Regions from separate parts of the Cellvibrio chitinivorans genome, predicted to be linked through region 2. Evidence: predicted binding sites of a transcription regulator. Region 2 holds the regulator's gene; each other region holds the start of a gene.
The links. The regulator sigma-54, encoded in region 2, starts transcription at its own class of promoters, with help from an activator protein. The targets are predictions, from matches to a motif close to TGGCACANNNNTTGCNNT.
Positions count from the first base shown of each region.

Region 1: SPL68_RS02530 (CmpA/NrtA family ABC transporter substrate-binding protein) is a predicted target of sigma-54. The motif match lies at 1,154-1,171, and genes of this name have one in related genera.
Region 3: SPL68_RS04595 (ammonium transporter) is a predicted target of sigma-54. The motif match lies at 6,610-6,627, and genes of this name have one in related genera.

Region 1 covers NZ_JAYKKN010000001.1:578,391-588,774, reverse strand. Annotated here, with positions in the region: gene SPL68_RS02535 (sigma-54 interaction domain-containing protein) at 1-988, opposite strand, end outside; gene SPL68_RS02530 (CmpA/NrtA family ABC transporter substrate-binding protein) at 1,276-2,736, shown strand; gene ntrB (nitrate ABC transporter permease) at 2,736-3,563, shown strand; gene SPL68_RS02520 (ABC transporter ATP-binding protein) at 3,567-4,490, shown strand; gene cynS (cyanase) at 4,502-4,942, shown strand; gene SPL68_RS02510 (nuclear transport factor 2 family protein) at 4,948-5,394, shown strand; gene SPL68_RS02505 (hypothetical protein) at 5,491-5,838, opposite strand; gene SPL68_RS02500 (CAP domain-containing protein) at 5,837-6,943, shown strand; gene SPL68_RS02495 (hypothetical protein) at 7,238-7,639, opposite strand; gene SPL68_RS02490 (lysozyme family protein) at 7,626-8,873, opposite strand; gene SPL68_RS02485 (Lrp/AsnC family transcriptional regulator) at 9,031-9,504, opposite strand; gene leuA (2-isopropylmalate synthase) at 9,900-10,384, shown strand, end outside.
Region 2 covers NZ_JAYKKN010000005.1:4,318-14,701, forward strand. Annotated here, with positions in the region: gene SPL68_RS13810 (MlaC/ttg2D family ABC transporter substrate-binding protein) at 43-675, opposite strand; gene SPL68_RS13815 (KpsF/GutQ family sugar-phosphate isomerase) at 986-1,954, shown strand; gene SPL68_RS13820 (KdsC family phosphatase) at 1,970-2,530, shown strand; gene lptC (LPS export ABC transporter periplasmic protein LptC) at 2,533-3,144, shown strand; gene lptA (lipopolysaccharide transport periplasmic protein LptA) at 3,131-3,733, shown strand; gene lptB (LPS export ABC transporter ATP-binding protein) at 3,739-4,464, shown strand; gene SPL68_RS13840 (RNA polymerase factor sigma-54) at 4,666-6,324, shown strand; gene hpf (ribosome hibernation-promoting factor, HPF/YfiA family) at 6,500-6,790, shown strand; gene ptsN (PTS IIA-like nitrogen regulatory protein PtsN) at 6,885-7,334, shown strand; gene rapZ (RNase adapter RapZ) at 7,363-8,232, shown strand; gene SPL68_RS13860 (HPr family phosphocarrier protein) at 8,236-8,508, shown strand; gene yjgA (ribosome biogenesis factor YjgA) at 8,611-9,129, shown strand; gene SPL68_RS13870 (YhdP family phospholipid transporter) at 9,218-10,384, opposite strand, start outside.
Region 3 covers NZ_JAYKKN010000001.1:1,085,175-1,095,558, forward strand. Annotated here, with positions in the region: gene SPL68_RS04570 (inorganic phosphate transporter) at 1-731, opposite strand, end outside; gene SPL68_RS04575 (TIGR00153 family protein) at 757-1,434, opposite strand; gene tfpB (type IV pilus assembly ATPase TfpB) at 1,717-3,480, shown strand; gene SPL68_RS04585 (sulfite exporter TauE/SafE family protein) at 3,581-4,363, opposite strand; gene SPL68_RS04590 (hypothetical protein) at 4,527-5,144, opposite strand; gene SPL68_RS04595 (ammonium transporter) at 5,244-6,578, opposite strand; gene SPL68_RS04600 (HAD family hydrolase) at 6,868-7,872, opposite strand; gene SPL68_RS04605 (arylsulfatase) at 7,961-9,586, opposite strand; gene SPL68_RS04610 (tetratricopeptide repeat protein) at 9,874-10,384, opposite strand, start outside.

The DNA.
Region 1 (10,384 bases), on a different contig from region 2:
CCACTTTACGCGTAATAGATTCACCTACACGTTCAAATTCGCCATCCTGCAATACACGCAATAATTTTCCTTGTAATGCTAGCGGCAACTCGCCGATTTCATCCAAAAATAAGGTGCCGCCATCAGCGACTTCAAAACGTCCAAGGCGTGAATTCACTGCACCGGAAAATGCGCCACGCACATGGCCAAAAAATTCGCTCTCAAATAGCTCGGGTGGAATCGCCGCACAATTTACACGGATAAGTGGGCGCTGATTGCGATCGCCGGCGCGGTGAATAGCGCGTGCAATTAATTCTTTACCAGTTCCCGATTCACCAGTGATTAATACCGTAGCGACGGTCGGCGCGACCAGTTGAATTTGATAATTAATTTGTTGCACTGCCGGGCTGTTGCCGACGATATGGTGTGAACTAAAACCCTCGCTGATCTCTTGCTGCAGATAGGCATTTTCCAATTCGAGTTTGTGGGTAAGTTGTTTTACCTGCTCAAGTGCTTCGCGCAATTCTTCCATAGTGGAATGCAATGTTGCTTCGGCAATTTTGCGTTGCGACACATCACGAAAAATTACCACCGCACCGATTAATGTTTCCTGATCGTAAACCGGTGTACTGGTGTATTCCACTGGCACGGCGTGACCATCGCGACACCAGAAAACTTCGTCGTCCACACGCCGCACTGTGCCATCGCGAAAGGCCGCAAAAATTGGGCAATCCTGCGCGCAGTAATCTGATCCATCGGTATGGCTATGGTGAATGGCGAGATGAATATTTTTGCCGAGCAGATCATCAGCCTTCCAACCGAGTATGCGTTCCGCCGCCGGGTTTACAAAAGTCGCGCGCCCTTCGGCATCAACACCGTAAATGCCTTCCCCCGCCGCATTTAATAACAAATGATTTTGTTGCGCGAATTCCTGAAACACCTGGCTGATTGCCGGAATCGCCGCTGTGTGGTGATGGCTATGGCACAAAGGGGGAATGGTTTGGCTCACAGGATCTTCCTCAGTAAATGACCGATTCCCTTTACAACGAAAAATCGTGCCAACTACCACGAAATTTCGTTAACCACGAAGTTTCGTGCTGATAAATTTTACGGAGAAAAATAAAAACCCTAATGAAATCATTGAGCTACAGATAAGAAATCCTTTTTTAAAAATTGGCACAAGGCTCGCAATAACCCAATCGCTAAAAACGTAAAACATTATTCGCCGTTTTTTATTTTCCGATAAAAATTCCGCAGCGCCTTTTGCTGGTGCTGCCTGCCTAAAAAGGGGGCGTTATGCGCGATAAGAGTTTGGGTGATGCTTTTGATAGTGAAGTGTCTTTAACACATGCCACTAACCATGTAAGCAACTGTAATTGTTCTGCCTGCGCAGCTGCAGGTAATGAGCGCGCCTATGCTCAGGCGCTTGAGCAGCAAGCTGAAAAAAATGCGCAGCTGACTATCAAGCAAGATGAACAAGCACCAGCGTTTGAATCTGCCGATGCACTTATGGATCGCGCCATTGAAAACACTATCGTGCGTGCGCTCTTTAATCAGGACGACAACAGTCGCCGCCGTTTTATTCGCGCAATGGGTGGCGGCACTTTAGCAGCGGCCTTGTCATCGGTATTGCCGATGGGCGCCATTAAAGCGGCTGCCAAAGAGCAGGGCGGTCCGCTGGAAAAGAAAAATCTGAAAGTCGGTTTTGTTCCCATTACCTGTGCAACGCCAATCATCATGGCGCACCCTATGGGGTTTTATGAAAAACACGGCCTCAATGTTGAAGTGATAAAAACCGCAGGCTGGGCTGTCGCGCGCGATAAATCACTTGCGGCGGAATATGACGCATCGCATATGTTGACGCCTATGCCGCTGGCGATGAGTTTGGGTGTGGGTTCAACCGCTAAGCCTTTTATTATGCCAGCGGTGGAAAATATTAATGGCCAAGCCATTGTGTTGCATGTGGATCACAAAGATAAACGCGACCCTAAACAGTGGAAGGGATTCAAATTCGGCGTGCCTTTTGAATTTTCCATGCACAATTTTTTGCTGCGCTATTACCTCGCCGAGCACGGTATTGATCCCGACAAAGATGTACAAATCCGCGTAGTGCCGCCGCCGGAAATGGTGGCGAATTTGCGCGCGGGCAATCTCGATGGTTATTTATCGCCAGATCCATTTAATCAGCGTGCGGTGTGGGAAAAGATTGGTTTTATTCACACGCTCACTAAAGATATTTGGGAGGGGCACCCCTGTTGTGCCTTTGCGTGCAGCAAAGAATTTGCGCTGACTAATCCCAACACCTACGGTGCATTGCTGAAATCGATTGTGGAGGCAACTCACTATTCATCGGCGGCGGAAAATCGCAAAGCGATTGCCAGTGCGATAGCACCGGCAAATTATCTCAACCAACCAGTGCAAGTCATTGAGCAGGTGTTATTGGGCCGCTACGCCGATGGTTTGGGTGAAGTAAAAAATGAACCTAACCGTATCGACTTTGATCCTTTCCCCTGGCACTCAATGGCGGTGTGGATTCTCACCCAAATGAAGCGTTGGGGGTACATCAAAGGCAATATGGATTATCAAGCGATTGCGCGCGAAGTTTATCTCGCCACCGATTGCGAAAAAGTGATGAAAGAGTTGGGTTATGCGGTGCCCACCAGCACCAACAAAAATTATTTCATAATGGGTAAAGAGTTCGATTTCAATAAGCCCGAAGAATACATCAACAGTTTTGCAATCCGGAGAACTGAGTGATGCGTTCGTTAACTGTTCGCGCCTGGATTCTGTCGCTCACGTTTTTAGTTTTGGTATTGGGTGTGTGGGAATTCGCCGTACAAGCACCGGAAAAAACAGAAGCGCAATCCGAATATGAAATGTTAATGGGTGGTGCCGAGCAGGAGGCGCGGGTGCCGCCGCCCTCGGCGATTGCAGCGCGTGCCTGGGAGGAATTGAGCAATCCTTTTTACGATGCCGGCCCCAATGACAAAGGCATAGGCATTCAACTGGGCTATTCAATTTATCGTGTGCTCAGTGGATTTTTTCTCGCGGTGATTATCGCCATACCGGTTGGATTTTTAATTGGTATGTCGCCGCTAATGTATCGCGCACTTAATCCCTATATTCAAGTGTTGCGCCCTATATCGCCGCTGGCGTGGATGCCGCTCGCGCTATTTGTGATTAAAGATTCCGAGACCTCAGCCATCTTCGTTATTTTTATTTGCTCTATCTGGCCGATGTTATTAAACACCGCCTTTGGTGTCGCCAATGTGCGTGAAGATTGGATCAATGTCGCGCGCACTCACGAACTCTCACCATTGCGCACCGCCTTCACCGTAATTTTGCCCGCCGCGGCGCCGACAATTTTAACCGGTATGCGAATTTCCATTGGTATCGCCTGGCTGGTGATTGTCGCGGCAGAAATGCTCGTAGGTGGAACCGGCATTGGCTACTACGTATGGAATGAATGGAACAATCTGGATTTAACCAGTGTGATTTTTTCCATATTGATGATTGGAGTGGTGGGGATGTTGTTGGATCTTTTGCTCACCGCCGCCACCAAACTTGTGCAGTACGAGGAATAGCGAATGAGCCAATCATTTTTACAAGTGCAGCAACTTGCTAAACGTTTTGTTTCCAAAAATGAAACGCTCACGGTGTTTGAAAACGCCAACTTCACTATCGAAAAAGGCGAGTTTGTTTGCATTATCGGTCACTCCGGCTGCGGTAAATCCACCATCATGAATACCCTTTCGGGTTTGGATGTTCCTACCGAAGGTGTGGTGATTATGGATGGGCGCGAAATTAGCGGCCCAAGTTTGGAACGCGGTGTGGTGTTTCAAAATTATTCGCTGCTGCCTTGGTTGAGTGCGCTCGACAATGTCATTTTTGGTGTGCGTGCGCGCTGGCCGCAGTGGAGCAAAACCCAAATTTGCGAACACAGTTTGCGCTATTTAAAGATGGTGGGTTTGCAGGGCGTAGAACAGCGTAAACCGGCGCAACTTTCCGGCGGTATGCGTCAGCGCGTTTCAATCGCACGCGCTTTTGCAACCCAACCAAAATTGCTTTTGCTCGATGAACCCTTTGGTGCACTGGATGCCTTAACCCGCGGAGTGATTCAGGACGAACTTATCAATATTTGTGCAGAAACCAAACAAACGGTTTTTATGATTACCCACGATATCGATGAAGCTATTTTATTATCGGATCGCATTTTATTAATGAGTAATGGCCCGGGCGCGGTGATTGCAGAATCGGTGCTGGTGGATTTACCCAAACCGCGCAAACGCGCCGACATTATTCATCATCCTGGCTATTACAGCATTCGTAATCATCTGGTGGAGTTTTTAGTCAATCGCTCCAAAGAATTGCGCAAGATGGAAGACACTTCCGTATTCCCAATCAGTGTTAATCCGCTGCAACCCATTTCATCTGACGTTAAATCGACAATTGAATTTCAACCATCCACTGAATCGCATGCTGCTAAAGCGGTTCATTTAATTAATGCCTGAGAGGTGTGACCATGAAAAAGCAAGACGTTGTAGAAGCCATTGTGATTGCCAAACAAAAAATGAATCTGACATGGGAAGGCATTGCTGAAAGCATTGGCATGTCACCTGTGTGGACTACTTCGGTATGCCTGGGAATGAACAGCGCACCGGCCGATAAAGCCGAAGCTCTGTGCAAAGTATTCGATCTGCCCGAAGCGGCAAAAGCGGCACTAATGCAATGCCCGACTAAAACCTGGGGCGATACTATTCCGCAAGATCCACTGATCTATCGCCTCTATGAAATGATCGGTGTCTACGGCCCAACCATCAAAGAAATTATTCATGAAAAATTTGGCGATGGCATTATGAGCGCGATTGATTTCTCGATGGAAATTGGCAAAGAAGAAAACCCGAAAGGCGATCGTGTCATTATCAATCTCAACGGTAAGTTCTTGCCTTACAAGGCTTGGTAATTTGCATGAGCATCCAAACACCAGTGGATTTAATGGCGGTTTTTCCTAAACCGCCGCTGCCGCCCTTTACACAAGAAACTGCATTCAAAAAAGTGCAGGCAGCGGAAGATGCCTGGAACAGTCGCGACCCGGAACGGGTTGCGCTGGCCTACACGCCTGACAGTGAGTGGCGCAACCGCGATCAGTTTTTTTCTGGGCGTGAAGCCATAGTGAATTTCTTGCGCGCCAAGTGGGACAAAGAACAAGAGTATCGTTTGAAAAAAACGCTTTGGTCTTTTACCGATAACCGCATTGCCGTGCGCTTTGAATACGAGTGGCACGATCATTCCGGCCAATGGTTTCGCTCTTATGGCAATGAGATGTGGGAGTTTGCCGAAAACGGTTTAATGCAAAAGCGATTTGCGAGCATTAATGATGTGATGATTGCCGCTGATGAACGCAGGGTTTTATAACAAGGTGTTTTATCAATAATCTATAGAAATTGATTACCACTGAGTTGCGGCGGAATTCGCATTACCACTAATCCAATCTTGTTAATATTTTTATAACTATTGGCATTTTTGGATTACGCACATCATGAACCCATTATTATTTGGGCGCAGTTTAATTGTAACTGCGTCATTTTTATTATTAGTCGCTTGTGGTGGTGGCGGCGGAGAAAATTCCAATACCCCAGCCAGTTTATCCATGAGTAGTTCATCCACGAATGTTTCATCAACTCCTGCTACGAGTAGTTCCAGTCTTGCATTTAGTAGCCTTAGTTCGATTAATATTTCATCATCAAGCACATCAAGCACATCAAGCACATCAAGCACATCAAGCACATCAAGCACATCAAGCACATCAAGCACATCAAGCACATCAAGCACATCAAGCACATCAAGCTCAGTAGCCATACTTTCGGCTCCGCAAAATGTGTCCGTTGTACCGGGCAACACGCAAGTTACTTTGACTTGGACTAACGTTGCTGGCGCAACTGGCTATCGAATTTATTACGCATCTGAGGCGAATATTCTAATTGCATCTATTGCAAGTTTTGACGATGGCACTCGTGTAGACAACGCGACATCACCTTTTGTAATTAATAATTTGCGCAATGACGAAACCTACTATTTTGTAGTGACAGCAATAGCTGCAAATAGTGAAAGTCTTGGCAGTAGTGAAGTCAGTGCAACACCGGGCTCTATCGATATTGCCAAGCAACCAACTGCGCAAGAAGTATTGGTGGTTGAATTAGTGAATCGTGCGCGTGCTAATCCCGGTGCCGAAGCCGCGCGTTTTGGCATTGGCTTAAATGATGGCATTACCGGAACACAAATTAGCGATACACCCAAGCAACCACTCGCGCACAATTTATTGCTAATTGAATCAGCGCGCCTGCATTCACAGTGGATGCTTGATGAAGATATTTTTTCTCACACAGGTATTAATAATTCCACTCCCCATGAGCGTATGCAGGCAGCGGGCTATGTGTTTACCGGTAGCTGGACCAGCGGGGAAAATATTGCCTGGGGAGGCACTACGGCGAATAACATTAATTTAACTAGCTATGCAGTTTCACAACATGAAGGATTATTTAAATCTCCTGGGCACCGCGTAAATATTCTCAACGGCAATTTCCGCGAACTGGGCGTGGGGCAGAAGCAGGGTTATTTTATGCAGGATGGTCGCAATTATTTATCGTCCATGCTCACGCAAAATTTTGCGCGCTCCGGCTCAAACTATTTTTTAACCGGCGTGATTTATGACGATAAAAACAACAACGAGTTTTACGATGTGGGTGAAGGCTTAAGTGGCATCACGATTAGTATCAACAATAAATCTTACGTGGTTTACAGCACCGGTGCCTATGCAATTCCGCTCGCTAATGGCAGTTATGATTTGAGTATTACCGGCGATGCCTTGAGCACGCCGGTTTATTATTCGGTGCAGATATCCAATCAGAATCGTAAGTTGGATGTGATTAAAGTAGGCAATAATGTTCGTGTGAATTCGCCTTGACTATCAGTTTGCATAAATGACCTATTTAAACCAGTAGCGCCGTTTTATCCTTTGGCGATTTCAATAAAAAATGAATGCACTCTGCCCACACCAACGTCAGTCCGATTTTGCGTGCATTGAGCAGGCCGACATAGCAGTGAAGGCTGGATTCTCCATCGTGCGCACCCACACAGGAAAGGGGGGAGACTGATGCTATCCCTGTTTCTGATAGGACATACGCATTCAATGGATGAATACGTATGTAATGAATGGGTTATAGGGAGCGTAAGGATAGAATTATGGGATATTTTTAATTTATTTTTTGGTGGAAAGTAAATCGCATTTAACAAAGCTCCAGCTAATAATTTTGGGTGATTCATTCTCTTTAAAGTATTCACCACCAGTTAATATCTGTAAGCACTGCCCATCCTTTGAGTAATTAAAATGGCAATAATTGACTCCAGTGCCAGAACAAAATTCAACTTCTACCGCACCAGCATTATATATTGGCTTTGCTGATCCGAATTCCTTACTAAAAATATTTCCCGTTTTTTCAAATGTTTCCAGAGGTTTCCATCCTGCATCAATAAGTATTTTTCGTTCATTAAAAATAAATTTACCTTTCTGAACTTCTACTATCTCATTTTCCGCAAAGCAGAGACAAGATGCTAATGGAGATAGCATTAATGATATTATTAATTTTCTATTTTTCGACATTTATTTTATTAAACTCCGTATTGTACAAATTCTTAATTGACTCTAAAGACCTGCTTCCACCAGAAATACTGGATCCACTTTCATTTAATGGAAATGCATCCCACCTCTTTGCCGCGTTAAATATAGCCTTATCTAAATTACCGACTTGTAATTCAGAAATAACATTTAAATCTCTCAATAAACTTATTGCAGCCAAATCCTGTGACCTTGAAGAAAAATCAGGTAATCCTTTAGCAACGCCATATTCATTCCATGTGTCATAAGTGAACTGATATGCTCCTGATGCGGTACTGGGATATTCACTACCATCGGATCTCTTAAACCATACTTTAATATTAGGGTGCTTTGATAAATCACTAAATTTCTCACCTCCAGTTATGACATTATATCTATTTCCGCTTTCTTTAAATCCTAAAACAGACAGGAAAGCTTTTACTTCAGGAGCTTTTAGTAAATTCACATTTTCATCATACTCCTTCAAAATAGAAATTTTTTTGCTCAATACTGAATTAGTTTTTCCACCAAAATGACCATCTAAATCCTTACCTGTAAATCCAAGCTCCTTTTGTAGGGCAAGTACGCCATCACCTTTTGATCCAATTTTTAAATCTGAAGACAGATTCAATAATTTATTCAATTTATCATTAGCAGAAGTAGCTGATTTTGATAATTTTTTTTCATCGGTCCTGGGTGAAATTGAATTTTCCTTACGCACAACAGTAATTGGCTTTGGTTTATCATGTACCACCGAAAAAATATCCTCAATTTTTTCCTGTGCGATTTCATAAGGAGTGTCTAAAAGGTTTTCAGTGAATTCAAGCGTTTGTAATCTATGCCAATTATTGGAGATGGACATCAGATGGTTTTTTACTTTTGTTGGTGCTAGCCAGTAGTGGTTACTTTTATCCTCCCAAAAACCTTTATGCAGATGATTTTCATCACTTTGCCATTCGAAAGCAGCACGGAAAGGTTTTCCTGAGAGTGAGACATTAAAATATTGAGTGCTACTGATAAGGTAGTTAATGCGATCATTTACTAGATCGTGATTTTGAAGTGGTTTATAGCGGCCAACTTCTTTGCGAATGAATTCCTGAATATTCTGAATGCGCATCCACAATTGATTGGGATCGATCAGCATGTTCATTATGTGGTGATGGGCAAACACTGGTGCTTCTACATAAGGAATATCTCCCCATGTGAGTTGACTGGAATGTTTGATTTGAAAAATTTTCATGGCGCAATTCCTTGAGCTAAAGAAAAAATCGTCCGTGCCTTAAAAGAATAGGTGATGAAGGCGGTCACACCCTATTGATGGTGTGTTATCTGGTCAATACAGCTTCTATAAGAGCTTGTAAAAATGTGGAGCAACTAACAGATTCTGGCGTGCACGATTAAACCGGTAGCGCCGTTTTATCCTTCGGCGACTTCAATACAAACGACGAATGCACGCCGCCCACACCTTCGATTTTGAGTAATTTTTGCAGCAGGAATTGCTGGAAGGCATCCATATCTTTGACGATGACTTTTAATAGGTAGTCGGCGGATTGGCCGGTAATCAAATGGCATTCCAGTACTTCGGGATAAGCCTCGATGGTTTTTTCAAACACATCAAAACGGTCGGGGGTGTGTTTATCCATGCTGATTTGGATAAAAGACACCAGTGTCAGCCCGAGTTTGCGCGCATTGAGCAGGGCGACATAGCCGTCGATCAAACCGGATTCCTCCAGTGCGCGTACCCGGCGCAGGCAAGGGGAGGGTGAGAGGTTGATGCTATCGGCCAGTTCCTGATTGGACATGCGGCCATTTTGCTGCAGGGCTTCCAGAATCAAACGGTCGTATTTGTCCATTTCTATTCGTGGTTCCATAGCGACAAACCTCAATAGGTAAGCATTAAATATCAATAAATAGAAAATTTAAGCAATAAAGTTGCTTATCGGTCGATATTAACACAATCTTAGCAATCATCTGCCGGAATAACTTCTTTATACTGACCTCATTGCTGATAAAGCCCCGGCGCTACCCGCGCAGGTGTGGGGTTTCCGCCGATGTGATCGCATCACAGGAAATCGATACTTGTTATCCCCAAGTGTTAGTCCAAACCAGCTGTTCAGCCAAGACCGCAAGACCACTACTACAGCAGTACACAAGAACTATACAGCTCGGAGTCTCTGGAACACTTGCTCAGCAAGGTTCCATGAACTCCACACAAATTGTTTAACCCAGTTAGCCAGATCAGTTAGATAAAAATTCGGAGTCGATCATGCTTGCCAATCCATCCACCAAGTACCAGCGTTTTGTCGGTGTTTCCTTGCCCGACCGTCAATGGCCGAACAATCACATTGAAAAGCCGCCGATTTGGATGAGCACAGACCTGCGCGATGGCAATCAGGCGCTGATCGACCCTATGTCAGTCGCAACCAAATTACGTATGTTTAAAGAATTGGTGGCGATTGGCTTTAAAGAAATCGAAATCGGTTTTCCTTCGGCGAGCGAAATTGATTACAACTTTACTCGCCAGTTGATCGAGGAAAATTTAATTCCCGACGACGTGACTATCGAAGTGTTGGTGCAAGCGCGCTACGACTTGATCGAAAAAACCGTGCAGAGTTTGCGCGGTGCCAAGCGCGCGATTTTGCATATGTACAATCCGCTTGCACCGGCATTCCGCAAAATTGTGTACAACACAGATGAAGCAGGCGTAAAAAATATCGCGATTCAGGGCACCAAGTGGTGTAAAGAATTAAC
Region 2 (10,384 bases):
ACTGGCTGGGGGTTTTAAGGATTAGCTCACCGGCAATCTGATTTAGGCATCAGCCAACCAGTTGGCGATCACTTTATCGATATCGCCATTGTACTTCTTCAGACTAGCCTTGAATTGCCCACTGAAAGACTTTCCGAGATTGACGCCATTTAATACCACATTGATCAATTTCCAGTCGCCACTCTTTTCTTTGCGCATGGTGTAATCCAGCTTATGGGTAGCGCCTTCAACTGCTACTTCTTGCTTGACGACAGTGCGAGCAGGATTCACTTCATTAACACCAGCAATAGTGACTTTGCTATCAGCGTAACCAAGCACACCTTTGGCCAAAGACTTCACCATGCCATCTTTAAATACGCGCTGGAACTCTTTGCGCTGATCAGGAGTGGCCTGCTTGTAGGCCGGCCCCATTACCGAGGCTGCGATAAACGGGAAATTAACAACACCATCGAGCGACTCTTCAACTTGCTTGAAGTAGACATCATCGGCGGTCTTGCCTGCGTTTTTAGCTTTTACCAAGCCGAACAATTCTTGCGCAACAGACTCAACAATCGCCTTTGGTGACTGAGCTGCTGACTGGGTTGCAGCAGCGGGCGCTTCTGCCATCGCAACGGTAGAAAACAATAGAGATAAGCCGAAAAATGCACCAGATACTGTGGTGAGCAGATATTTCATCGTAAAACCTTCCATTAAGTGGTGGTCATTAAGTACATGCGGTCACCCTGCGATTGCCACGCAACCGGGTCAAGATAACCAAACCTCAGACAACGCGATTTCCTTATGGTGCCATTCTTTATCAATAGCTTATTGGACGTGGCAATTTATTGGGACGAAAACGCGGTCAGCAAATTTGCGGGGCGCACTATAGCACTCCACCGTTAGCGGGATAAGAATCCGGCAGGAAAAAAGACGTAAACATCCCTCGCCATCCCCTTACTGAAAGTTATAATGCCGGACTGAACTCCCCCAAGCTCTGGAACCGCCTATGACCGCGTTCGATTATGTCAGCTCCGCCCTACGCACCATCCGCCTCGAAGCGGACGCAGTAAGCGCCTTGAGCGAACGTATCGATGGCCAGTTTACCGCCGCTTGCGAGATGATCCTGAATTGCAGCGGCCGCATTATCGTCACTGGCATGGGCAAATCAGGCCACATAGGTAGCAAAATCGCAGCAACCTTGGCCAGTACCGGCACCCCCGCTTTCTTTGTGCATCCGGGCGAAGCCAGCCACGGCGATTTGGGCATGATCACAAAAAACGATATTGTACTGGCCATTTCCTACTCGGGCTCATCCAACGAAATCGTCACCCTGCTACCGCTATTCAAACGCGCGGGAATCAAGATCATTAGCATGACCGCCAATGCCCAATCCACTTTGGGCGAAGTGGCAGAAATCAATCTGGACATCAGCGTCGTACACGAAGCCTGCCCGCTCGACCTTGCCCCCACATCAAGCACCACTGCCACCTTGGTCATGGGCGATGCACTCGCCATCGCTCTGCTGGAGGCGCGCGGCTTTACTGCGGAAGACTTTGCCTTTTCCCACCCCGGCGGCGCGCTCGGACGCAAGCTCCTGTTGCGCCTCACCGATGTTATGCACAGTGGTGACAATATTCCGCGCGTATCGCCCGACACCCAAATGCTCGATGCACTCATGGTGATGTCCGACAAAGGCTTTGGCATGACTACGGTAATGGAAGGCGATCAGTTACTCGGCATATTTACCGATGGCGACCTGCGCCGCTGCATTGATCGCGGCGTTGATATCCGCACCGCCAAGGTTGGCACATTAATGAATACATCCCCCAAAATGCTGCGCGAAAACACCCTTGCCGCCGAAGCACTAGCACTAATGGAACAAGCAAAAATTAACGTATTACTGATTACCAACGAACAAAAAAAGCTGGTTGGTGTCGTAAAAATCAATGACCTGCTGCGCGCAGGGATTATCTGATCAATGGAAACCCGCATGACCTCTAACCTGCTCACACCTCAAGAAGTAAATCAACGCGCAGCGCAAATCAAACTACTATTACTCGATGTCGATGGTGTACTCACCGATGGCCGCCTCTACTTTGGCAACAATGGTGAGGAGTTTAAATCCTTCAGTACCCTCGACGGCCAAGGCATGAAGGCGCTGCAAAAAAGCGGTGTAAAAGTCGGCATTATCACTGGCCGCACCAGCCACTTGGTCGCGCGCCGCGCGAGTGATCTCGGCATCGAAATACTGGTACAAGGGCGCGAAGACAAGTGGGAAGCCTTGCAAGAGATATTACAAAGCCATTCCTATGAATTGAGCGAGATCGCATTTATGGGTGATGACTGGCCCGATCTGAGCGTAATGACTCGTGTAGGACTTGCGCTCACCGTGGCCAACGCTCATACGAGCGTGGCAACTCGTGCCCACTGGCAGAGCCGCGAGCGCGGCGGCGAAGGCGCTGTGCGCGCTGCTTGCGATCTCATCATGCAAGCGCAAGGTACTTTTGATGCAGCACTTGCGCCCTATCTAGCTAATCACGGCAAGGATTAGTCATGTCATTAATGCAGCGCATGAATAAAATCCACCAACATATACCAGCGCCTTGGTTGGTCGCTCTAGTACTGGCAATCGGTTACTTCGCCTTTTCTCTACGCCAAAAACCTGAGCTGGCCGAGCACAATTACAACACCAGCAGCTTCCCGCAGTTTTATATGGAAGATATTAAAACGCGCGAATTCGATCCCCAAGGCAAACTGCACTTTCAGCTGGAAACACCGCTTGCCACTCACTACCAGATTAATCCCGAAGGCCCAACCGCCGAGGATTACACACTGATCGCGCAGCCAAAAATGGCGTTTTACGATGTCGAAACCAACGCGCCCTGGCAGGTTACCGCCGAGACCGGCCGCAGCGAAACCAATGGGCACTTGCTGCGCCTAATCGATAACGTTTTGATTCAGCAGCAGACGCCAACACAGGGGTTAATTCAAATCACCACATCAGAATTACTGGTGCGCGCACGCGAACAATTCGCGGAGACCGACAAAGCTGTTAAGATGCGCAGCGCTAAAGGTCAGATAGATGCCATAGGTATGGATGCCGACCTGGCTCAGAGTCGGCTGCAATTAAAGTCCCAGGTTAAGGCTGTTTATGATCCCCGCTAAATTCCGTACTTTTTTATCCCCATTGCTGTTGGCGATGACGTCTGTAGTAATTGGCTACAGCACCACCACTCAAGCATTACCCGATGACAGAAACGAAGTCATTCGCGGCTCGGCCGACAACCTGACCGTTGACCAAAAAAATGGCGTCGCCACCTACACGGGCTCGGTAACAATTTCACAAGGCTCATTAAAAATTTCAGCCGATTCGATTGTGATTCACACCAACCCCGACAGCAGCGTGGAGAAGATGATCGCCACTGGTAGCCCTGCGCGCTTTCAGCAGCAACCCGATCATGATCAAGGCATAGTCACCGCTGCCGCAAAACAAATCACCTATACACCCAACAATGAACACCTGATATTGATTGAGGATGCGTCGGTCGAGCAAAACGGCGCAGTCATGAGTGGCCCGCACATTGATTACGATCTGCTTAAAGAAGTGATGAAAGCCGCTGGCACCAAGAGCACAACCGGTCAAGGTCAACGCATCGAAATTGTTATTCCGCCCAAGGGTGGCGACATCGAGATTATCCAGCGTGGCAACAAAGCCCCACGCTCCTCCCAATCATCTTCCAACGCTGCGCAATAATCTTTATGCCTAGTCTGCACGCACGCCACCTCGCCAAAAGCTACAAAAAACGTCAGGTTGTTATCGATGTGTCCATCACCGTAGAAAGTGGCCACATCGTCGGCCTGCTAGGTCCTAACGGCGCAGGCAAAACTACCTGCTTTTATATGATTGCAGGCTTGGTTCCTGCCGATAACGGCACTGTTTTTATCGATGATCTCGATCTCACCAATCTGCCAATTCATGGCCGCGCTCGCGCAGGCATTGGCTACTTGCCGCAAGAAGCGTCGATTTTCCGCAAGCTCACAGTGACCGATAACATCATGGCGATTCTGGAGACGCGCAAGGATTTGGATCGCGCGCAGCGCAACGAAAAACTGGAGTCGCTGCTGAACGAATTTCACATCACTCACATCCGCGACAGTCAGGGTATGGCACTGTCTGGCGGTGAACGCCGCCGGGTGGAAATCGCTCGTGCGCTGGCAACTGACCCTAAATTTATCCTGCTCGACGAACCCTTTGCCGGGGTTGATCCTATTTCGGTAAACGATATCAAAGAGATTGTTCGCCACCTGAAAGATCGCGGCATCGGTGTCCTGATTACTGATCACAACGTACGCGAGACACTGGATATCTGTGAAACAGCTTATATCGTGAGCGAAGGCCACATTATTGCCGAAGGCAATGCCGACACCGTACTGAGTAATAGCAAGGTGCGCGAAGTTTATCTAGGCGAACACTTCCGCCTCTAAAGCCAGAATTTCAAATGTTTGTGTGTTACCAAACACCGTTCAACAGCACCATAGGCAACACACAAACAACTTGACAAGTAACAATCTTTATTCATTAGGCACAAAGCTTGCTTAGCCGTATTGCTTGCGCGCCAAACCCTGACTAAACTCCACCTATCTGATGTTTTTCATCCTGCTTTATAAGGGTTTGTCGTTCACATAATGAAGCAATCTCTCCAGCTCAAACTCGGTCAACAGCTGACCATGACTCCCCAGTTGCAACAGGCTATTCGCCTTTTGCAATTATCGACATTGGACCTGCAACAAGAGATTCAGGAAGCGCTCGATTCCAATCCTATGCTGGAAGTCGAAGAGGGCTATGACTCTCCCAGCTCATCCACGGAATACGAAGGCAGCGAACAGGATCAGACGGATTACACGCGCCAATTGGAAATCGCCGCCGAAGCTGGAACCGACCACGGCACCGACTTTACCGCCAGCGAAAACTTCTCATCAGCTACTGACAACTACAACGAAAGCAATAACTACAACGACAGTGGCGACTCTTTTGGTGAAAGCGAAAGCTTCAGTGGCGATACCGAATCCTTTGGTGATAGCGATGTGTACGGCGAAGGCGACAGCTTCAGCGCCGACAGCGGTGACTGGAGCGACTCAATCCCAAGCGACCTGCCGGTAGATACCAGCTGGGATGATGTTTACCAAGCTTCTTCAAGCGGCAGCGGCAGTAATTACGACAACGAAGACAGCGATTTTGAAAGCCGTCGCGCCGCAACTGACTCCCTCTATGATCACTTGATGTGGCAACTGAATCTGACTCCCATGTCGGATCGCGACCGCATTCTGGCCATGGCCATTATTGATGCAGTAGAACCCAGCGGCATGCTCTCCATCAGCATCGAAGAAATCTTCGAAGGCATGGGCAGCGATTTGGAAGAGCTGGAGCTGGATGAAGTTGTTGCAGTACAAAAACTCCTGCAACAGTTTGACCCTTGCGGTGTGTGCAGCCAAAACCTGTCCGAGTGTCTGCTGGTGCAATTGCAGCAATTTGACCCCAAAACACCACTTCTAGACTCAGCCAAGCTGATCGTAAAACAGTATTTGCCGGTGCTTGGCAGCCGCGATTATCGCCAGTTAATGCGCCGCACCAAACTCAAAGAAGCAGAATTGAGTCAGGCGGTCGCGTTAATCCAAAGCTTAAACCCACGCCCGGGCGACATGATTGCCACCGGCGATACCGAATATGTCGTGCCCGATGTATTCGTGGAAAAGCGCGATGGCCGCTGGATTGTTGAGCTAAACCCGGATATCGCCCCGCGCTTACGGATCAATGCCGACTATGCCTCCATGGTCAAGCGTGCCGATTCCAGCAGCGACAACACCTTCCTGAAAGACAACCTACAAGAAGCGCGCTGGTTCCTGAAAAGCCTGCAAAGCCGTAACGAAACACTACTCAAAGTAGCGAGCTGCATCGTCGAAAAGCAGCGCGGCTTTTTGGATTACGGTCCCGAGGCGATGAAACCGCTGGTGCTGCACGATATTGCCGAAATTGTAGAAATGCACGAATCCACTATTTCGCGTGTGACCACCCAAAAATACATGCACACCCCACAGGGTATTTTTGAGCTGAAATACTTTTTCTCCAGCCATGTCAGCACCGATAGCGGCGGCGAGTGCTCATCCACGGCGATTCGCGCCATCATCAAAAAACTGGTGAGCGCCGAAAATCCCAAGAAGCCACTGAGCGATAGCAAAATTACTGATTTACTTGCGGAGCAAGGTATCCAGGTTGCGCGCCGCACCATCGCCAAGTATCGGGAATCGCTCAATATTCCACCGTCTAATGAACGCAAAACGATTTAATTAGCTCCCGTCAAATCACAACGGGAACTAAACATATGATTTCGGGTACGCAATGAGATAGCCCGTAGAAATCACAGGTTAGAACACCTATCAAAAGTTCGGATGAGAATGAATGGATGTATGCGAGGGTTGCGCAACCCGCAACCGTTTTTGTTTCTAGCGAGAGGAAGTTTCTATGCAAATAAATATCAGCGGTCACCACGTAGAAGTTACTGATTCGATGAGAGATTACGTTACCGGCAAGCTGGATCGACTGAACAATCACCACGACCGCATCACGAGCACCAATGTCATCTTCTCGGTAGACAAATTAATCCAAAAAGCTGAAGCCACTATTCATGTTAGCGGCAAAGATATATTTGCCGATGCAACTCATGAAGATCTGTATGCCGCAATTGATGCATTGGTCGATAAGCTCGACCGCCAATTGATCAAGCACAAAGAGAAGATGCGCAGCCACCGCTAACCCGCGGACGCTCACATCATTAATAGACCCGATGCCGCCACCCTTACCCAGGGTGCCGGCATTCCTTATTGAGAGATGCCCAGCATACCTTGCCATGCAAATTCAATCCCTGATTAGCCCCGGCCGCACCCTGTGCGGTATTGAAGCGGGCAGTAAAAAACGCGCTCTGGAAATTTTGGCCAATACCATTGCCCAGGATATTCCTGACATTGACGCCGACGAACTCTTCCGCAGTCTGATTGGCCGCGAACGCCTCGGCTCTACTGGCATTGGCCACGGCATTGCCATCCCCCACTGTCGCATCGAACACTGCAGTGGCACGGTTGGCGCCTTGATTACCTTGGCTGACCCAATCGAATTTGATGCTATCGATTCACAACCTGTCGATATTCTGTTTGCCATGTTAGTGCCGCAAGATGCGCACAGCGAACACTTGCAAACACTCGCTGCCTTGGCTGAAGCGCTGAACAAAAGTGACTATCGCCAACGCCTGCGTGCGGCAAGTAGTAATGAAGCACTGTTTGAAGCTGCACTTACCAATTAAATAGATTTTTCATTATCAGGATTTGCTTATGCATCTGGTGATTGTCAGCGGCCTGTCCGGCTCGGGGAAAAGTACAGCGCTTCACGTCCTTGAAGACGTGGGTTTCAACTGTATTGATAACCTGCCCGTTAGCCTCCTACCCGCATTAGTCGCCCAGATTCAAATCCACAAAGATGACCAACACCGCTTTGCGATTGGTATAGATGTGCGCAATGCATGGCAAGATTTGGCGATCTTCCCGCAGATGATTAGCACGCTCAAAGAGGCGCACCTGCCCTTCCAAACCCTGTTTCTGGATTCGCAGCCAGCGGTATTAATTCAACGCTTCAGTGAAACCCGCCGCAAACACCCGCTGTCTGACAAGCACACCAGTTTGGAGGAAGCAATCAGTGCAGAAGATGCACTGCTAGAGCCGATCCGTGACTGCGCCGATCAGGTAATCGATACCAGTCATCTTAATCTGCATGAATTGCGCGACTTGGTAAAAGAGCGCGTGGTTGGCCGCAGTGAATCGACCATGGCGATTTTGTTTGAATCCTTTGGTTTCAAACACGGCGTACCTGTTAATGCAGATTTGGTATTCGATGCCCGCTGCCTGCCCAATCCGCATTGGAAGCCCAGCTTGCGCCCACAGACAGGTAAGGACCAGGAGGTCATCGATTTTCTTGAAGAGCAGGTGACCGTGAAGGAGATGTACGAGGATATCGAGCATTATCTGGCCCGCTGGTTGCCGCGCTATCAGGCTAATAATCGCAGCTACATCACTATCGCTATTGGCTGTACTGGCGGACAACACCGCTCAGTGTACTTATCCGAACGCTTACAAAAACACTTCGACCAGATATTTAGCGATGTGCAGGTTCGTCATCGCGATATTAACAAACACAAAAAACACTAGATCATGTACACCGAAACTCTCGACATCATCAACAAACGCGGTCTCCATGCCCGCGCGGCCGCCAAGCTTGCAACTCTAGCCAACCAGTATCAGGCCAAGGTGCAGGCGCGTGTAGGCGAAGGCAACTGGGCCGATGCCAAAAGTGTGATGTCATTAATGCTACTGGCCGCCAGCCAAGGCACCCCTTTAGAAGTCAGTGTGGAAGGCGATGACGCCGAGGCTGCACTCTGCGCGATACGCGCGCTTATCGCCGACCGCTTTGAAGAAGGCGAATAAATCGCCTATTGTTTAACCAATGCCAGCCGCAAAGGTTGTTGTTCTGCACCAACTGCTCTAAGCTGCGCGCCCTTTTATTGATTCAGCATCGACAGCACTGCCATGGTTTACAACTACGACGATATCAATCCCGATGATTACATCCTGAGCAAATCGCAGGTCAAACGCGATATGCACGCACTACAAGCGCTGGGTGAAAGCTTTATCACCATGAATGAAAAGCAACTCGCCCAGATCCCGCTGAGCGAAGAGATGCTGGATGCGATTTATATCGCGCGCAAAATGCCACCCAAAGAAGCGCGCCGCCGTCAGATCCAATACATTGGACGCTTGATGCGCGAAGGTAATCACGAAGAAATTAAAGCTGCGGTGGACAAGTTGCAAAACCGCAGCGATCAATACGTGCATCGTCAACATCAGGTAGAGCGTTATCGCGACTTGCTGATTGAGGGCGACAAGCAAATCTTCCAAACACTTGTAACCTCTTGCCCCGGTATTGATGTTCAACACCTACGCCAGTTGATTCGCAGCGCGCAAAAAGAGCGCGAAGAAAACAAGCCGCCTGCAAGCGCACGTAAACTCTTTGGCTTTATTCGCGAAGCACTTGAAAGTCAGGATTAAAAACCTGCTGTTCAAATACCAAAAGGGCGCCATTGAGCGCCCTTTCTATTATTTGCTGTTGCTTGCTACTCATTCCTGATTTCCGCGGCTATTGATCAGGAGGCTTTTGCTCGGCAGCTTCCTCTTTATTTACGCTCTCACGCAGACTTTTTTCGCTTTCAAACAGGCGATCAAAACGCATTTTGGGATCATCCCAACTGCCGGTAATCGTGTAGCTGACACTGGTTGCCTGATCCACCTGCTTCTTGAACAGCTTGCTCACCACATAGATACCCGCCGCTGCAGGTAAACCTGCTGCCAGCACCGCATAGAAAGTCACATTGCCTGCTACCGGCAAAGTGGCTACCAAGCGGGTATTCAGGGTTTCTTTGCGCATATTGATGGTGCCCGCCATCTGCATGCCGCTGGACGGTGTTTGCACTACCAAGGGCTCTTCAAACACCAGAGTGCCCTGATTAAAACGCACCTTGCCCTTGATGCTGTCATAGGCGAGGCCGCTTTTATAGAGATCGGAAAAGTCAAAACGCAGGCGCCGCGCGAGGGTATCAAAATTCAGGATCGACATAAGACGCAATAGGCCATCGCCTGCACTGGCATCGCGTTTAAAGCGGCCATTATCGATTTGAATAGTCATATCGCCCCCAAGATTTACCAGAGCAAAATCCTGCGGCGAACCGGACCAAAACAGATCTGCGCGAAAATGTGCCGATTGGCTTTCCAGCGTATCCGGCTTATCCCACGCCTGCAAAACGGCAGCTAAATCGCCTGCACTCAGATCACCAATAAAGCGCGATTGCACCCCCACAGGCGTGTTTTGCCAAATTAATTTGGCGCCCGCCTCTGCCCCCTCAACGCCTTTGGCGCCACTAACCGTCACGCCGCGGATACTGCCTTGAATGTTATCGATCACCACTCCCTTGTCATCGGGGCGCAACAGGAGCGACCAGCTGCCGAAGTTGTCCTCATCCACCATCAAGGAGGCCACACTGATATTAGCCAAAGGTAGCTTGCGCGGATCAATCACCTCGACCGGTTTCGCAGGCTCTGTACCAACTTGTTCCTGCCCCAACATAGCCTTGGTCAGCGAGAGTCGTTTCAGATCGATCTCAAGGGGAAGATAGGTGCGCTCTGGCACCACAACCCGGCCGGACACCACGGCGTTATCCACATCCAGCTGCCAACCCGTCTGTACTGGCACTGCCACCACATTCAGATTTTCAAGGGTTGTCGAGCCTAGCTCGTATTGCCCCAACAT
Region 3 (10,384 bases), on a different contig from region 2:
GTAATCCGGCTTAACAGGAAGATGCCTATAGCAGCAACAATTGCTCCAATAACAGTGGCAATCATCATGGCTTGCAGGAAATTAAGTTCAAAATGGTGAGACTTCAGAACATGTTTCAGACCTTTGAGAATGGTCACCATCGACAGGAAAAACCCCACCGCAAACATGTAAAAAGGAATGTAGCGCTTGGCATTGGCGAACGGATCTTCTGTATCCAGAATCAGGTGTTGCACCGAGCGGAAAATCCAGAAGGAGATAATGCCCGCCACGAGTGGCGAGGTAACCCAGCTGGCAACAATGCCCCAGACTTGGCCCCATTGCACCGAATCCACCGAGATACCGACCGCTGCAAATCCGATGATCGCGCCCACGATTGAGTGAGTGGTCGATACCGGCCAGCCGAGGATACTGGCGATTAATAGCCAGCTACCGGCTGCCAACAGCGATGACAGCATGCCGAAAATGAACAGGTCGGGGTGATCGACCATGACTGCAACATCGACGATACCGCTGCGAATGGTTTCAGTTACTTCGCCGCCGGCGAGATAGGCACCGGTAAATTCAAATACCATCGCGATAATGATGGCTTGTTTCATGGTGAGTGCGCGCGAACCAACTGAGGTGCCCATCGCATTGGACACATCGTTGGCACCTATACCCCAGGCCATAAACAAACCGAAGACACAGGCCAGTACGAACAGCGTTTGGCCGTGTTCAGCTAATAAAGTCATTGTGGATTCCCCAATCTAAACAGGATTAATGTGCCAGCAGCAGTTGTAAGCGGCCGCCTACATCATGGGCGCGGTTGGCGATATCACCCACCCAATCGATGATGTTGTAGAGGAACATCACGTCTACCGGTGGTAGTTGGGCTTCAAGGGCAAAGAGGGAGGTACGTACGCCAATCTCAAGTTGATCGGCTTTTTCTTCCAGTATGTCCAACTCCTTGATCATGTTTTCTACTACTACCAGCTCGCGCCCGCTAAATCCGGTTTCGAGCAGTTCATCCAACTCATTAATCGCGGTCAGTGCTTGTTCGGCAGCGGCGACGCTTGAGCGGACAAATTCGTTCATTTGGTCTTTCATGCTGGCGGGAATCGCCATGCGACGGCCCATGATGATGCCGGCGATGTCTTTGGCGCGGTTGGGGATGCGGTCTTGCATGGTCAGCAATTCCAGCAAGTCCGTGCGCGGTACCGGCAGGAACAAGCTCTTGGGCAAGTGCAGGCGCAGATGCTTTTTGATCTCGTCGGCCTCGTTTTCATACTTGACCACGCTCTTTTGGATGTCGCTTGCGCGCTCCCAGTCGTCGCTGGTGACGGCTTCAAAGAAACCCACCAATTCCGAGGCGGCTTTAATCGCAAGTGCCATATGCTCTTGCATCGGCTTGATGGGTGAACGGCCAAACAGATTTGACAGATTTGCAAAAGGCATCAACGACCCCTCCGGTTAAAAGTGCGCGCAGTATAAAAAGATCATCCCTCAGGGTCACGCTGCTTTGTGACATTTTTATGGTGTTTTCATGACTATTTTTTATGCGGGTGTATAAATAATGTCTTGATTTGGGTGATTTTCGTCCTGCTTCGTGTCTTGAGCCTAGCTGCTGCCACCGGAAATACCAGCCTGAGCCCAACCTGAGCAGTGCTGGGCAGACGCTCGGCGGCGGAGGCGCTACAATCAGCCGATCTCCTTTTACAGATAAACAGGAATAATAAGATGGTGTTGGATCGGGTATTGGATTTGCGCGGGTTGATTCAGGATTTGGTCGCCGACGGGCGCCTGAAACAGGCCGATGCCAATATGCTGTTGGGCGCCTCGCGCACCCGTGAACAGGCGATCATGCACCCGCTGGCTTACATTGCCAGCCAGAATTTGGACGATGTGCAGCGCCCCGGTCACAGTCTCAATGGCGATGTGCTCACCGAATGGCTGGCCAACAAAGCCAAGCTGCCGCTATTCCATATAGATGCGATGAAAATCGACGTGGCCAAATGCACCGAGGTGATGAGTTACGCCTTCGCCAAACGCCACGGCATCCTCTGTGTAAAAGTCGAAGCTGATCATGTGGTCGTCGCCTGTACCCAGCCGTTTATGGCGGGCTGGGAGCCGCAGGTGGAGCATGTGGCGCGCCGCGCAGTGAAGCGCGTGGTGGCCAATCCCGCCGACATCGAACGCTTTATGGTGGAGTTTTATACCCTCGCGCGCTCCGTCTCTGGTGCCAGCGGGGCGACTGCCGCCTCGGCTATCACCAACTTTGAGCAGTTGGTCGAACTGGGCAAAGCGAGCGACCCGGATGCCAACGACCAGCACATAGTCAAAATCGTCGATTGGCTGCTGCAATACGCCTACGACCAGCGCGCCTCGGATATTCACATAGAGCCACGCAGGGAAGTCGGGCGCATCCGCTTCCGTATTGATGGTGTTTTGCATTACGTCTACGAGCTGCCCGCCAATGTGTCTACCGGCGTGACCAGCCGCTTCAAGGTGTTGGCGCGCATGGATATTGCCGAAAAGCGCAAACCGCAGGATGGCCGCATCAAAACCCGCCGCAACGACGGCAGCGAAATCGAACTGCGTATGTCTACTCTGCCGACCGCCTTTGGCGAAAAACTGGTGATGCGTATTTTCGATCCGGAAGTCTTGCAGCGCAGCTTTAGTGACTTGGGTTTGGTGGGCGATGACTACAACCGCTGGAATTCCATGCTCACTCGCCCCAACGGCATTTTGCTGGTGACCGGCCCGACTGGTTCCGGTAAGACCACCACGCTTTATTCATCGCTGCGGCAGGTGGCGACTGACGAGGTGAACGTCAGCACCATTGAAGATCCGATTGAGATGGTGGAAGAGACTTTCAATCAGACCCAGGTGCATCACAAGATTGGGCTGAATTTCGCCGCTGGTATTCGCAGCCTGATGCGGCAGGACCCGGACATCATTATGGTGGGTGAGATCCGCGATTTGGAAACCGCGCAAATGGCAGTGCAAGCGGCGCTTACCGGCCACTTGGTGCTCTCCACCGTTCATACCAACGATGCCCCCTCAACCGTGGCGCGTATGCTGGATTTGGGTATTCCGTCTTATCTGATCAACGCCACTATGTTGGGTGTGATGGCGCAGCGTTTGGTGCGCACTCTTTGCCCGCACTGCAAAGAGGAAGGCCAAATCAGCCAGAGCGATTGGCAAGAGTTGGTCGCGCCTTGGAAAGTACAAGTGCCGGCAAAAATTTATCGCCCCGTGGGTTGTTTGGAATGTCGCAATACCGGCTATATGGGGCGACAGGGCTTGTATGAAATTCTGATGCTGTCGGAATCGCTCAAAGAAAAAGTCACCGCCGACTGCAACCTGCAAGAACTGCGTAAACTGGCAATGAAAGAGGGGATGCGCACTTTGCGCTTGTCGGGCGCGCAGAAAATCGCTGCGGGTCTGACGACCTTGGAAGAGGTGTTGCGCGTCGCACCGCCGCCGGAAAAAGCGGGTTAAGTGAAAACAATTTTCCTGAGACAAATAAAAATGGCGACCAATGAGTCGCCATTTTTATTGCTCCCTCTCCCACCTGTGGGAGAGGGGTGTCGTGCGCCAATCAAACCAGCAGTTTAATCCCCACAAACACCAACATAATCGCCAGTGCCGGGCGCAAATAGTGGTCGGCGACGCGGTTGGCGAGGTGACTGCCGATATAAATGCCGGGCAGTGAACCGATCAATAAGTTGGCGAGCAAATGCCAATCTACATTACCTAAACCGGCGTGACCCATGCCTGCTACCAGTGTGAGCGGTACGGCGTGGGCGATTTCGGTGCCGACCAAACGTACGGTTGGGAGCAATGGGTAGAGCATAAACAGGGCGACAGTACCCAAGGCGCCAGCGCCGATAGAGGTCAGGGTCACTACCGCGCCGAGCAGTATGCCGGTCAGGACGGTGGCGATCATCTGCTGCTGGCGGGTCATGCGGGTGATCCAGCTGTTGTTTTTCTGGCTGTAATCAAAAATCTTGCGTTTGAACAGAATCGCGACAGCAGTAAATACCAGCGCGTAACCCAAGGTGGTTTTGATCACACTGTTGAGCGTGTCGGTATCGAGCTTGATGCTGTGTAGCACCCACAGAGTAATAGCCGCAGCGGGCAGGCTGCCAAGCGCCAGTTCGCCGGTGATCTTCCAATCGATATTTTTCTTTTTGTGGTGGACGTGAATGCCGCCTGCTTTGGTGATCGCCGCGTAGAGCAAATCTGTGCCTACAGCATTGGCGGGGCTGACGCCGAAATAGAGAAGAATGGGCGTCATTAGCGATCCGCCGCCCACGCCGGTCATGCCTACGATAAAGCCCACCACCAATCCGGCGACTATATAACCCAGTTGAAAATCCATAAAACTCGATACCAAAAAGCGGCACGCCAGCGATGGAAAACTCGCCAAGTCAGGCAGCTAAAGTGTTGATAAATAAACAGGTCGCGCAGGCTAACAGCCTAAAAGGAGTCTGGCTAATGCTTATTAGTTAGGTGCTTATAACCAAGTGCGCGTGGCCTGCCGCTTAGAGCAGGCTGCGGACGTTATTTTGGGGGTGAGCTTTTTGCACGCGGCTGACGGTGTTTTGCAGGATTTGGTCGGCTTTGATCGGCCCCAGATATTCGCAGAGCGCGACATAAGCGAGGTTGATCACCTGTTGCAAGGTGTGGATGCTGGGGGTAGTGCCAGTGAGCGGTTCAACCTGATTGAGCCATGCGTGAAAAGCCCAGCGCTCGGTAGGTGAGAGCGATACCTTGGCGAGATTTTCCAGCACATAAAGGCGGGTGCGGGTAGAGGCTTCGCCGCCGGGAGCGTCGATCAGGCCATCCACCAGTGCCATAAACATTAGTAAAAAAGGTGAGCTTTGGGGCTTGGCTACCGCAGGACGGCTGGTTTCAGTGACACGACTCTGGTGCTCATCTTGCGCGGATGACATAGCAGCCACCAGCGCCTGCAACATACGCGAGCGCATATGGGCGATCTCAAGATCGCTGCACAGCTCGCGCAGGTAATGTTGCAGGGCAAAGGTAGGTTTGTGGGCGTACTTTTCATCCCACAGGATAAGCGCGCTGGCGAGGCCGTTCCCCTGTAAAAACGGCATGAGCGCCTGCTCAACCGCTTTGCGTTTCTGACTTGGATTCACACTTGGTTCCTGTGACGTAGTGGTGGCTTGTGCGGCTTGGTCGATGTATGGCTTATGCCTGTTGTTATCGCCGCTTATGGATTGCTTACGGATTCCGTTTTAGCGCTGGGATTGCAGCGCCTCGGTATTGAGCGCGCGCGTATCCTGAAATTCCGGGTAGCCGATCTCGGCGTGTTCGGTAAAATCCAGCCCGCGCTGTTCATGCTGGCTGCTAGCACGCATACCGATTATTTTGTCGATCAAAAAGTAACAGATGAGTGCCACGCCAAAGCCCCAGGCAAAGGCGACGAGTACTCCCAACCCCTGAATGCTGATGCGCTCAAGGTTGAACATATCGCCCGCAAAGAAAATACCCGCTGCAAGTGTTCCCCAAGCGCCACAAAAGCCATGCACACTGACGGCATCGACCACATCATCGATTTTGAAACTGGCGATAAATTTGGGTGCGATAAAGGTGATCACCCCGGCGATAACACCGGTAAGCAGCGCAAATTGCGGGTCCATAGTGGCGCAACCGGCAGTAATGCCGACCAGCCCGCCAAGGCTGCCGTTGACCGTGCCAGTCATAAGAATCGCGTGTTTGAAGGCTTTGGCGGTGAGCATATAACCCAGTGCACCAGCGCAGGCGGCAAGGTGGGTGTTGAGTGCAATTTTGCCGATATCCAGATTGGCCGCGAGGGTTGAACCGGCATTAAAACCAAACCAGCCGAACCAGAGGATAAACCCGCCCAGCGCGACCATGCTCAGGTTATGGCCGGGAATAGTGCGCGCCGCGCCATTGGCCGAGAAGCGCCCCAAGCGCGGCCCAAGTACGATGATGCCCGCCAATGCTACCCAGCCGCCAATAGAGTGAACGACCGTGGAGCCGGCAAAGTCGATAAAGCCCAACTCTTTCAGCCAGCCGTTACCGCCGTGGGCACTGCCCCAAGCCCAGCTGCCGAATATGGGGTAGATAAGCCCGGCAATTACACAGGCGCCAATCAAGTAAGCGTGGAAATGTATCCGCTCGGCCATAGCGCCGCTGGCGATGGTGGTTGTGGTGGCGGCGAACATCATTTGGAAAAACAGAAACGTCCAATCCCATCCGGCTAGTGCATTAGGCAGGAAATGGCTCTCGCCAAACCAACCGGTGCTGTTGGCACCAAACATCAGGCCGTAGCCCAGCGCCCAAAAAATCACGCTGCACACGCACACATCCATGTAGTTTTTCATAATCACATTCACGGCGTTTTTGGCGCGCGACATGCCGCTTTCAACCAAGGCAAAACCGGCCTGCATCAAAAACACCAGCACTCCGGTGATCACCACCCAGCTGGTGTCCAGCGAGCGAGTTACATCGAGAATACTGGGTTCTGCCGCTAGCGCACTGCTGCTACCAAAAATCGAACTTATCAGAAGCGCCCATCCACCCACTGCCAAAGAACTTGCACGCATAGTCAGCACCCGCCATGAGAATGAGAGGGATTTTGCAACTCATGTGCCAGAGGAGGAAAAGAGCGAAAAAGTGTGGAATTTTGCGACAGGATGTAAGGGCGAATAACGCATTAAGGGGTTATTAGAAAGGTTTTGCGTTAAACGATTGGATTCTATTGAGAAGGGATAAAAAGGGCTGGTGAAGAAGATTGCACTGAAGTTGGGCATGGGCTTGGCGCGGCGATTTTGCCCAGCCCAATCCGGGTGCGTGGCTTACCAGCCCTGCAGCACCCGAATGGAGGTCGATTAACTACTTCTTGCTAGCGGGGTAAATGACTTTCCAGTCTTTTTTCATATCCACCAGCAACCAGCCTTTGGTGGGTGCATCGGTCAGACCTTTGTTTAATTCACCGATATGGGAATTGCGGTCATAAGCCCACTCGCGCTCGGCGTCAGTGTGGTGAACGATCAAACCAAAACGCGCACCTGTACCGGCGGTAGTCCACTCCAGCATTTGGTAGTCACCATCGGAGTTACCTGCGGCAAACACCGGGCGGCGGCCAATGTGTTGGTAAATACCAACGGGCTTGCCTTCTTTGTCATCATAAAAGCCCAGATCGGGCGCTTTGGTGATGGTGGGCACACCGTTAACCACCGAATATTTTGCCTGCAAGCTACTGCCAACAACCTGCTCGGGCGGGATGCCATAAGCGTCTTGCGCGAAGACACGCATAAAATCAATGCCGCCACCTGAGACGATAAAGGTTTTGTATCCGTTTTTGCGCAGGTATTGCAGCAACTCCAACATCGGCTGATAAATCATTTTGTTGTAGGGCAGGCCAGTGGTTGGGTGCTTGGCGGTCGCTAGCCAGTTGCTCACGGCGGCAGAGAAATCATCCGAACTGATGTTGCCGTGGCTGGCCATGATGATCTTGCTAAGCGCGGGCATTCCGCCTGCCAAAGCACCTTTAATATCCCCTTTGATCACAGAGGCATAGGGTTCAGTTGTATTCCATTCCGGGTGCTGCGGTGCCATTTGCTTGATGCGATCAAACGCAAACGCGGCCTGAAAGTAGATGGGTTGTTCAGCCCAGAGAGTGCCATCGTTATCGAATACGGCGATACGTTCAGCTTCGGGGACAAAATCCGGCGAGCTTTTCTTGGTCGTCTTTTTGACGAAATCGACAATCGCCTGCTTGGACGCGGTGTTCTCCCAAGAGGCGAGATCTTTGGCGCTGGCGCCACTGGCTGTGAAAAACAGCAATAAAAGCGCGCTTAACAGGTAGCGAAAGTGGATAAAGCTGGCGATTTTCATGATCTGTTTCCTTCTGTTCTATCTATTAAAAAATCGGCGAAAGGTAAAACAAAAATGCCGCTAAATTTCTTTAGCGGCATTGGAGGGGTTAGCGAGCACCCGCAGTGGATTTTAGCTGTTCTTCAATTTTGCTCAGGTTGAAGGAGCCTGGTGATTGGCTGGGCGGGAAGTCCTGCATGGTTTTCAGGAATTGTGCCGCCTTGGTTTGGATTGGAACTAGTACAAATGCGCGCTCCAGGAACCAATCGTTGTAAGTATTAGAGTTGTGTTGTGCCTTCTCGAATGGGTCGCGACGCAAATTGAATAGCAACGGGACGCGCAACTCTGTAAAGGGTTCACGCCATACTCCGAAAGCCTCTCCACGGTTCTCCAAAAACACCACTTTCCAAGCGTCGTAACGGGCAGCAACCACTTGGCCATCATCGTTCACATACCAGAATTCGTGGCGTGGTGACTCTTTCACTTCGCCTTTCAGGTAGGGCAGCATGTTGTAGCCATCGATGTAGTTTTTGTATTTACGGCCATTGAGCGAGGTGCCTTTGCGCAATTGGTCGGCAATCTCGGTATTGCCCGCTGCTGCTGCAAAGGTTGGCAGCCAGTCTTCATGGGAGATGATGCCATTCAGGGTTACGTCTTTGGGGAATTTGCCCGGCCAACGAACAAATGCAGGTACGCGGTAGGCACCTTCCCAGTTGGAGTTTTTCTCGCTGCGGAAAGGCGTTGTGCCTGCATCCGGCCAACTGTTGTAGTGTGGGCCGTTGTCGGTGGAGTAGAACACGATGGTGTTATCGGCGATTTTCAGGTCGTCCAGCAGCTTCAAGAATTGGCCTACATGACCGTCATGCTCAATCATGCCATCGGTGTATTCATCGTTGCCTTTGTGACGGTTCTCGTCTTTCACGTGAGTGCGGAAGTGCATACGTGAAGCGTTCCACCATACAAACCAGGGCTTACCTGCTTTTTCATTCTCGCGAATGAATTCCTGCGCGCGGCTAGCGGTTTCCTGATCTACGGTTTCCATACGTTTTTTGGTCAGTGGGCCAGTATCTTCGCAGCGCTGGTTGCCCCAAGGGCCTGAGCGCTCATCCGCTTTGGCGGTATTGGCAGAGTCTGTCGCAAAGCAGTGCAGCACGCCGCGTGGGCCATACTGTTCTTTAAAGGTTTTGCCGTTGGCGAGTTTCATATCGCCTGGGTAATCCTCATGCTCTGGTTCTTCTTCCGCGTTCAGGTGGTAGAGGTTGCCGAGGAACTCGTCAAAACCGTGGGTGGTTGGCAAATGTTCGTTGCGGTCGCCTTGGTGGTTTTTACCAAACTGGCCGGTTGCATAGCCTTGGCTTTTCAGTACCGTCGCCATAGTGACATCGGTTTTTTGCCAGCCTTCTTTTGCGCCGGGCAGGCCAACTTTGGTCATGCCCGTTCTCACTGGCACGTTGCCGCCAATAAAGGCAGCGCGACCAGCAGTACAGCTTTGTTGGGCGTAATAATCGGTGAACGAGACGCCCTCGTTGGCGATGCGGTCGATGTTAGGGGTCATATACCCCATCATGCCGCGGTTGTTGTGGCTGATATTCCAGGTGCCGATATCATCGCCCCAGAGCACCAGAATATTGGGTTTTTCAGATTTGCTTTGCGCGTGTACTGCACCGACAACACACATCGATGCGACCGCAATTGATTGGATACAGACTTTTGAGAAAGTGCGTAAGCCGCTCATTGTTGACTCCTTTTCTAGCATGGTTTTTTTGTGAAATTACAAAATATTTTCGTCGTGAAAAATTGCTATTTCGTTACATCAGGAACTGATGAACTCTAAAGGTACTACAGGGATTTTAATGCGCCACTTTTTAATGGCTCTAAATGAAAAAATGTCGCATTTATCATCTAAAAATTAGTGATTGATGCGACATTTTGTTTTTTCTCATTCAGAAACCGAATTAGAAATCGATAAAAATTACCTGTTTCTGTAGTTAATTGTTGCCCTTGGTTAATTGTTCCCTGCAGTTAATTGCTGCCCGTAGTTAACTGCTGCTGTAAGCCGCGCAAATCCGGGTCGCTTGGGTTGCGCATGAGCGCGGTATTCACCACTTTTAACGCCTCGGCGGCTTGTTGTTGGTCGAGCAGGGCGACAGCGTAAACATAAGCATAGCGGCCATTGTCTGGCGCGAGCTGGGCGGCGCGTTTTAGTGGTGCCAAAGCCTGCGCCATTTGTTTGCGTCTGACCTGAACCAAGCCGAGGCTGTGGTGCAGGCTGGCGTTGTCTGGCTCCAGTTTGAGCGCATCTTTCAACAGGGCTTCCGCATCATCGTTGCGGTTCTGTTGGCGATAGAGATCAACCAGATTGACGTAGGCCGAGGTCCAGCGATTATTCAGCGCCAAGGCTTCGCGATAAGCCGCTTCGGCTTTAGCGGGCTGATTGCTCTGCGCGTAGATATTGCCCATATTCACCTGCGCGGCTGGATCATCGGCATTGAATTGCTGGGCTTTGATGTAGTCGTCGAGGCCGCGTTGCAGC